Regions from separate parts of the Arthrobacter sp. B2060 genome, predicted to be linked through region 1. Evidence: predicted binding sites of a transcription regulator. Region 1 holds the regulator's gene; the other holds the start of a gene.
The links. The regulator HrcA, encoded in region 1, represses chaperone genes, less so after heat shock. The targets are predictions, from matches to a motif close to TTNGCACTCGNNNNNNNCGAGTGCNAA.
Positions count from the first base shown of each region.

Region 2: AC5RUM_RS15195 (Hsp20/alpha crystallin family protein) is a predicted target of HrcA. The motif match lies at 1,995-2,021, and genes of this name have one in related genera.

Region 1 covers NZ_JBNHFR010000003.1:399,143-402,345, forward strand. The annotation lists gene AC5RUM_RS08650 (mycothiol transferase) at 1-50, opposite strand, end outside; gene AC5RUM_RS08655 (DUF3097 domain-containing protein) at 100-963, opposite strand; gene hrcA (heat-inducible transcriptional repressor HrcA) at 1,178-2,191, shown strand; gene dnaJ (molecular chaperone DnaJ) at 2,249-3,203, shown strand, end outside.
Region 2 covers NZ_JBNHFR010000008.1:189,420-192,622, forward strand. The annotation lists gene AC5RUM_RS15180 (GH1 family beta-glucosidase) at 1-255, opposite strand, end outside; gene AC5RUM_RS15185 (hypothetical protein) at 521-907, opposite strand; gene AC5RUM_RS15190 (J domain-containing protein) at 904-1,323, opposite strand; gene AC5RUM_RS15195 (Hsp20/alpha crystallin family protein) at 1,496-1,918, opposite strand; gene AC5RUM_RS15200 (MerR family transcriptional regulator) at 2,057-2,365, shown strand; gene AC5RUM_RS15205 (MmcQ/YjbR family DNA-binding protein) at 2,388-2,693, opposite strand; gene AC5RUM_RS15210 (phosphatase PAP2 family protein) at 2,753-3,203, opposite strand, start outside.

The sequences.
Region 1 (3,203 bases):
GCCTCATGGATCCGGCCGAAGGCGTCCAGCAGCAAGTCGTTGGATTTCATCTCGGCACTGTATCGCTAAGGCCCGGGTATTTCTAAGGCACAGGTATGTCTAAGCCACGGTACTCTCAGGCGCGGTGAGGAAGTCGATGACCTCCTCCACCCGTCCCAGCAGGGCAGGTTCGAGATCGGCATAGGTCTGCACCGCCCCCAGGAGTTTCTGCCAGCCCAGGCCGATGTCCTCCTTCGTGGCGTGCGGCCAGCCGAAGGCGGCGAGGATCCCGGTCTTCCAGTCGGTGCCTCTTGGCACGACAGGCCACTGCGCGATCCCCAGGACAGAGGGCCGGATGGCCTGCCAGACGTCCACGTACGGGTGGCCGACGATGAGCACGTTGCCGGCGGCGCCGGGCGAGGCCATGACCGCCTCGGCAATGCGGGACTCCTTGGAATCCGGGACAAGATGGTCCACGAGGACGCCGAGCCTCCGGCCCGGACCTGGGCGGAAGGCGGCGACCGCCCCGGCCAGGTCGTCAATGCCGTGAAGGGGCTCGACGACGATTCCCTCCACCCGGAGGTCGTCGCCCCAGACCTTCTCCACGAGTTCAGCGTCGTGCTTGCCTTCGACCCAGATCCGGCTGGCCTTGGCCACCTGGGCGCGCTGGCCCTCAACCCGGACGGAGCCCGACGCCGTGCGACCGGCTAGGGCGGAACCTGGCCGCTTGGCCGCCGGCGGCATCAGCCGAATGGGCTGGCCTTCCAGCAGGAACCCAAAGCCGAGTCTGAAGGAACGTGACTTGCCGCGGCGGTCCTCCAGGGCCACCACATGCATGCCACCGGACTTCTCCACCCGCGTCACGGCGCCGACCCAGCCGGACTGCACGTCCTCCAGGACCATGCCGCGCTCCACCGGCACTTCCGGCAAATCTTTCTTGGCCGGCGCCGCGATCTCCTGCGGACCCCAGGTCTGATACTGCATCGTTAAACACCGCTTTGCGCTAGGAGGCTGCCGCCCCGGCCTGGAATCAGCCTCCGGGCGGACACGGGTCCGGAATTTCGCCCGGAGCGGTACCAATGCTAACAACCGGCCGTCTCATATTAGACTTGTTAGCACTTAGGGATGTCGAGTGCTAACCATGCGTCGCCGGGCGCTGCATGGCCTTGCCCGGAAAACGGTTGATCGGAGGTGGATAGTGAGCGAACCACGCAAGCTCGAGGTGCTGCGCGCCATTGTGGAGGACTACGTCCATTCCCGCGAGCCTGTGGGCTCCAAGGCGCTCGTCGAGCGCCATCATTTGGGCGTTTCCAGCGCCACCATCCGCAACGATATGGCCGCGCTCGAGGACGAGGGGCTCATCACCGCACCGCACACGAGCGCCGGGAGGATACCCACCGACAAGGGGTACCGGCTGTTCGTGGACCAGATTTCGGCGGTCAAGCCCCTGTCCCCGGCTGAGCGCCGCGCCATCCAGTCGCTGCTGGAGGGGGCCGACGATCTCGACGACGTCCTGGACCGCACGGTAAGGCTCCTGGCACAGCTGACCAACCAGGTGGCCGTCGTGCAGTACCCGCACCTGAGCCGCGCCGTGGTGCGCCACATTGAATTCGTCCAGCTGGCGCCGCGCAAGGTCCTCATTGTGCTGATCGCCGATTCGGGCAAGGTCGAGCAGCGCGTCGTCGACGTCGGGCAGGAACTCAGCGACGACACTCTGACGGCTTTGCGGACCAGGTTCCTCTCGGGAGTCGCAGGCACCGCGCTGACCATGCTGCCCCAGTACCTGGCCGCCGTGGTGGCCGGCTGCGCTCCGGCCGAACGTCCCGCTGCCGCCGCCCTGAGCAAGGCCCTCGAGGCACTCTCGCACAGCAGCAGGGAAGACCGCATGGTCATGGCCGGCACCGCGAACCTGGCACGGTCCAACGTGGACTTCCCGCTCAGCATCGGACCCGTCCTCGAGGCCCTGGAGGAGCAGGTGGTCATGCTGCGGCTCCTCAGCGAGATGGCGCAGGACCCCCGTGGCGTGGCCGTGAGCATCGGCCGGGAGAACCCTTACGACGGACTCGCCGAGGCGTCGGTGGTGGCCACCGGCTATGGACCGGACGCCACCGCCAAGATCGGCATCCTTGGGCCCACCCGCATGGACTATCCCACCACCATGGCCGCCGTCCGCGCGGTGGCCCGCTACCTTTCGAGGATTCTCGGCCCGTAATCGCTCGGCCCGACGAATCCGATACCCAGGCACCATAACCAGGAAGAGATACGAACTTTGAGCAGCCACTACGACGTTCTTGGAGTCTCCCCGGAAGCCACCGGAGAAGAGATCAAAAAGGCCTACCGCAAGCTGGCCCGCACCCTGCACCCGGATGTGAACCCGGGACCTGAAGCGTCGGACCGGTTCAAGGCCGTCACCCATGCCTACGAAGTGCTGTCCGATCCGCAGAAGCGCAGGGTGTATGACACCACGGGCAACGAGAACGGCACGGACAACGGCTTCGGCGGCGGCAGCTACGCCGGGCAGGGCTTCGCCTTCCAGGACATATTCGACACCTTCTTCGGGGCCGGCGGAACCGCAGGTCCGGCTTCGCGGGTCCGTCGGGGACAGGACGCCCTCATCAGCGTCCGGATCGACCTGCGCGACGCCGTCTTTGGCGCCAACAAGAAGCTCGAGGTCGATACCGCCGTCGTCTGCCCCACCTGTGACGGCTCCTGCTGCCGCGAAGGCACGCATCCGGAACGCTGCGACATCTGCGGCGGCAGCGGCCAGGTCCAGCGCGCCGTGCGTTCCATCCTTGGCCAGGTCATGACTTCAGCGCCGTGCGGATCCTGTGAAGGCTTCGGGACGGTCATCAAGGACCCCTGCAACGAGTGCAGCGGCCAGGGCCGCATCCGCAGCCGCCGGTCACTGACCATCAAGGTTCCCGCCGGTGTGGCCACGGGCACCCGGATCCAGCTGTCCGGGCAGGGCGAGGCCGGCCCGGCCGGCGGCCCGTCCGGGGACCTCTACGTCGAAATCCGGGTCAACAACGACCCCACGTATGTCCGCGACGGCGACGACCTCCACGCAACGCTGAACATCCCCATGACCGCTGCGGCCCTGGGTACCGAGCTAAGCCTGGACACTTTCGACGGCAAGCAGGAGATCGACGTCAAGGCGGGCACGCAGTCGGGCGAAGTCATCACCCTCCGCGGGCTCGGCGTCACCCACCTGCGCGGCTATGGCC
Region 2 (3,203 bases), on a different contig from region 1:
CGAGAACCGGTACGAGTCGACGCCCAGTTCCTTCATGAGCGCCACGTCCTGCGGCATCCGGTGGTAGTGGTCGCACGCCACGGCCGGGCTGTGGCCATCCACAATGGCGCCGGGTTTGGCTGCGAAGACGTCCCATCCTGCCTTCCCCCGGCCGTCCACGTCAACGGCACCCTCAATCTGGAATGCGGCGGTGGCTACTCCAAGGGTGAAGCCCGGCGGAATCTTCGCGGCCAACTCTTTGGCGGATGCATGCATAGTCGGACCTCTGTGTTGTTCGAAATGGGCAGGAAAAGAGTTTGCCTGAAACGCTCAGGACGGCAGGCCCTCCCCTTGGATCACTGCCTGCGCCGCATCGCTGACGCTGCAGCTGGAAAACGAACCCCTTGGCGAAAACATGGCCCTCTCTTTCGTCGGCACTTTAGGTGCCTTCCAGAATGACACAGGCCGCGCCACCTGACGAGGGCAGGATGACGTGCCCCACGACGGCGGCGTGCACCGGACAAGGCGAACGCCCAGGCGCCTAGTGCATCACGGCGGGGCCGAACAGGAAGTCCTTGGCATGGGCGACGGCCTTCTTAAAGGCGTCGTTCCTCAGGGCCAGCAGATGCTCGGAACTGTCCTCCCCCGGCTCCAGGTAGCCGGTGAAGCCCGGGCGGAGCACCCAGATATCCCCACCCGGCGGCAGGTAGAAGACCCCGAACGATCGGTGCTGGCGGTCATCATCTGACCAGATGGGCACCACGGCGAGGGCAGCCCCGGTGGCCGGGTTGATCCACTGCGCGCGCGGAAGCGGCTCTTCATGGGCCTCCGGATCCAGGAAGGGCGCGGTGTTCTTGCCCCAGCGTTCTTCAAACCGCTCATGAAAGGCAGGGATCAGGTGGGAGTCGTATCGGCGCCAATCGCTCATCGTCTTCGTTTTCCTCCGGGGTCGAAACGGATGGTGGCCCAGGGCCCGCTTTCCCACCTGACGGGCGTTGCACGTAGGGGTGGATCCTCATGGCGGATGTGACGCACGGGAACCTCGCGGGAATGGTCTTTGGACTGGCCGTCCCTGGGACCGGCCGCGGCGGCCCTGTGTTCGTTCCTCAGAACCTCGCGTTCGTTGCTCAGAACCTCGTGGTCGTAGGCGAGGCGCTGTTTCGGGTCACGGAGCACCTTGAAGGCCTGCATGATGAGCTGCAGTTCGGCGGGTGCTGCGGTGGGATTGGCCAAGTCCGGGTGGTGCGTTCGCAGAAGGGACCGGTAGGCGCGCGCTATTTCCCGCTGTGTCGCCGTCCGCGGCACATGCAGGGCCGCGTAGTGATCGGGAAAATTGCCCGGCATTGTCCCTCCCTTGGTGAATCCGCAGGAGGCGCTGGCTCAGCGGCGGACCAGATGGCCCGTCAGGGACCAGGAACGGCTTCCGGCCTGGTGCCGGCCGCATGGAGCCGGCACCTTGAAGCCGGAAGCCGCCCCGGCAGCATCACGTGATTGCCTTGCCAAGCGCCGGCGCGGACTAGGTTCCGATCTCGTGGAGTTCACCCTTGCGCTCGATTTCAATCTTGCGAGGCTTGGCCTGTTCCGCCACGGGGATTCGAAGCGTCAGCACGCCGGCGTCGTAACTCGCCTTGATGTTCTCCGTGTCGAGAGTGTCTGCGAGGATCAGTTGGCGGCTGAAAACTCCGCGGGGCCGCTCGGCCACCACCAGCTCCACATTGGGCTGCGTGGGGTCCTGGCGTTCTGCCCGGACGGTAAGGACGTTACGCTCCACGTTGAGGTCCACCTTCTCGGGCAGAACGCCCGGAAGATCGAAGGCCACTACAAACTCGCCGTCCTCCTGCCAGGCATCCATCGGCATAGCGGCCGGGCGGGCCGCGGTTCCGAAGACCTGCTGAGTGAGCCGGTCCAGCTCACGGAACGGGTCGGTACGGATGAGCATCATTTCCCACTCCTTAAGCACATATGTAATGTCACGTTAACCCACCTTCATCTATGGTGGTGGATATAGATTTTTTATAGCACTGGTGTCAAACTGGTGCAAGAGGCAGTTCAAATTATTCTCAACCGAGGAAACACCGTGGCAGATCAAGACGAAGGCAGGGGCCTTTACGCAATTTCCGTGGTGGCCGATCTGCTCGGAACGGGGCAACAAAACATCCGGCTGTACGAGCGGCGCGGATTGCTGACGCCGGGGCGGACCTCCGGGGGAACACGGCAGTACAGCGACTCAGACCTGGCGGTGCTCCGTCGGATCGGTGAGCTCCTGGATGAGGGGCTCAACCTGGCAGGAGTGGCGAAAGTGCTGGAACTCGAGGTGGACAACGCCAGGCTCCGCCGGCAGCTTGAACGCGCCCGTGCACGCAACGCCCGGCAGCCGGAAGGCTAGTCCCTGCTGCGACGCCGCGGCCTCACATCCGCCCACCGGCCAACAGGAAGGATTCTTCCAGCAGTTCGGCGAGTTCGCCGCCGTCGAGCCTTGAAAGCCGGACCAGGACCAACTGTGGCGACCGCTCATGGTGCGGCGTCCAGAAATAAGTATCTGGATCGGTACCGGCCAATGCCTCGCGTTCCCCGGTCTTGACCGTCAGCACGCCCTCCTCCCACATCCGGGCCATCAGTGATTTTGCGAACCAGGCGGGCTGGTTCCAGCTGCTGCGCTCAGTGACTCCCGGCAGGGCGAGGCAGATCCGGCGGACATCGTCTTCAGTGGCCATGCCCCACTCTGGCACCGGCCGGCGGCCTCCGCAATCGCCGGCGCCGGGTGCAGCCGGCCTTAGTCCGCCGGGGAATCAGCCTTGGACAATTCGCCGGTCACCGCTTCGCCGGGCACCCTGGCGGTCCGCCACGTGTCCACGGCAATGACGGCCCCGAGCACCACGAGGGACAGGGACACCGAGGCCACAGCGTCGCTCACCCAGTGGTAGCCCAGGTAGAGCCTGCTGAGGGCGGCCAGGATCACGCCGATGACCGCGAAGACAAAACCGACGACGGTGACTGCCGGGCGCCGGTGGCGGGAAAAGACCAGGAAAGCGGTCACGAGCAGGAAGTCCGAGGCGCCGAGCACGTGCCCGGACGGAAAGGAGAATGTATGGTCGGCACCGAACAGCATGAGATCGACGGGTGGACGGGCGCGTTCGACGGCATGCCCAATGATTTGGGCGAGTACAACGCCCGTCACCATTGCTGCCGCAAGCAGGACAGGCCGCCAGGCGTGTTTGGCCAGG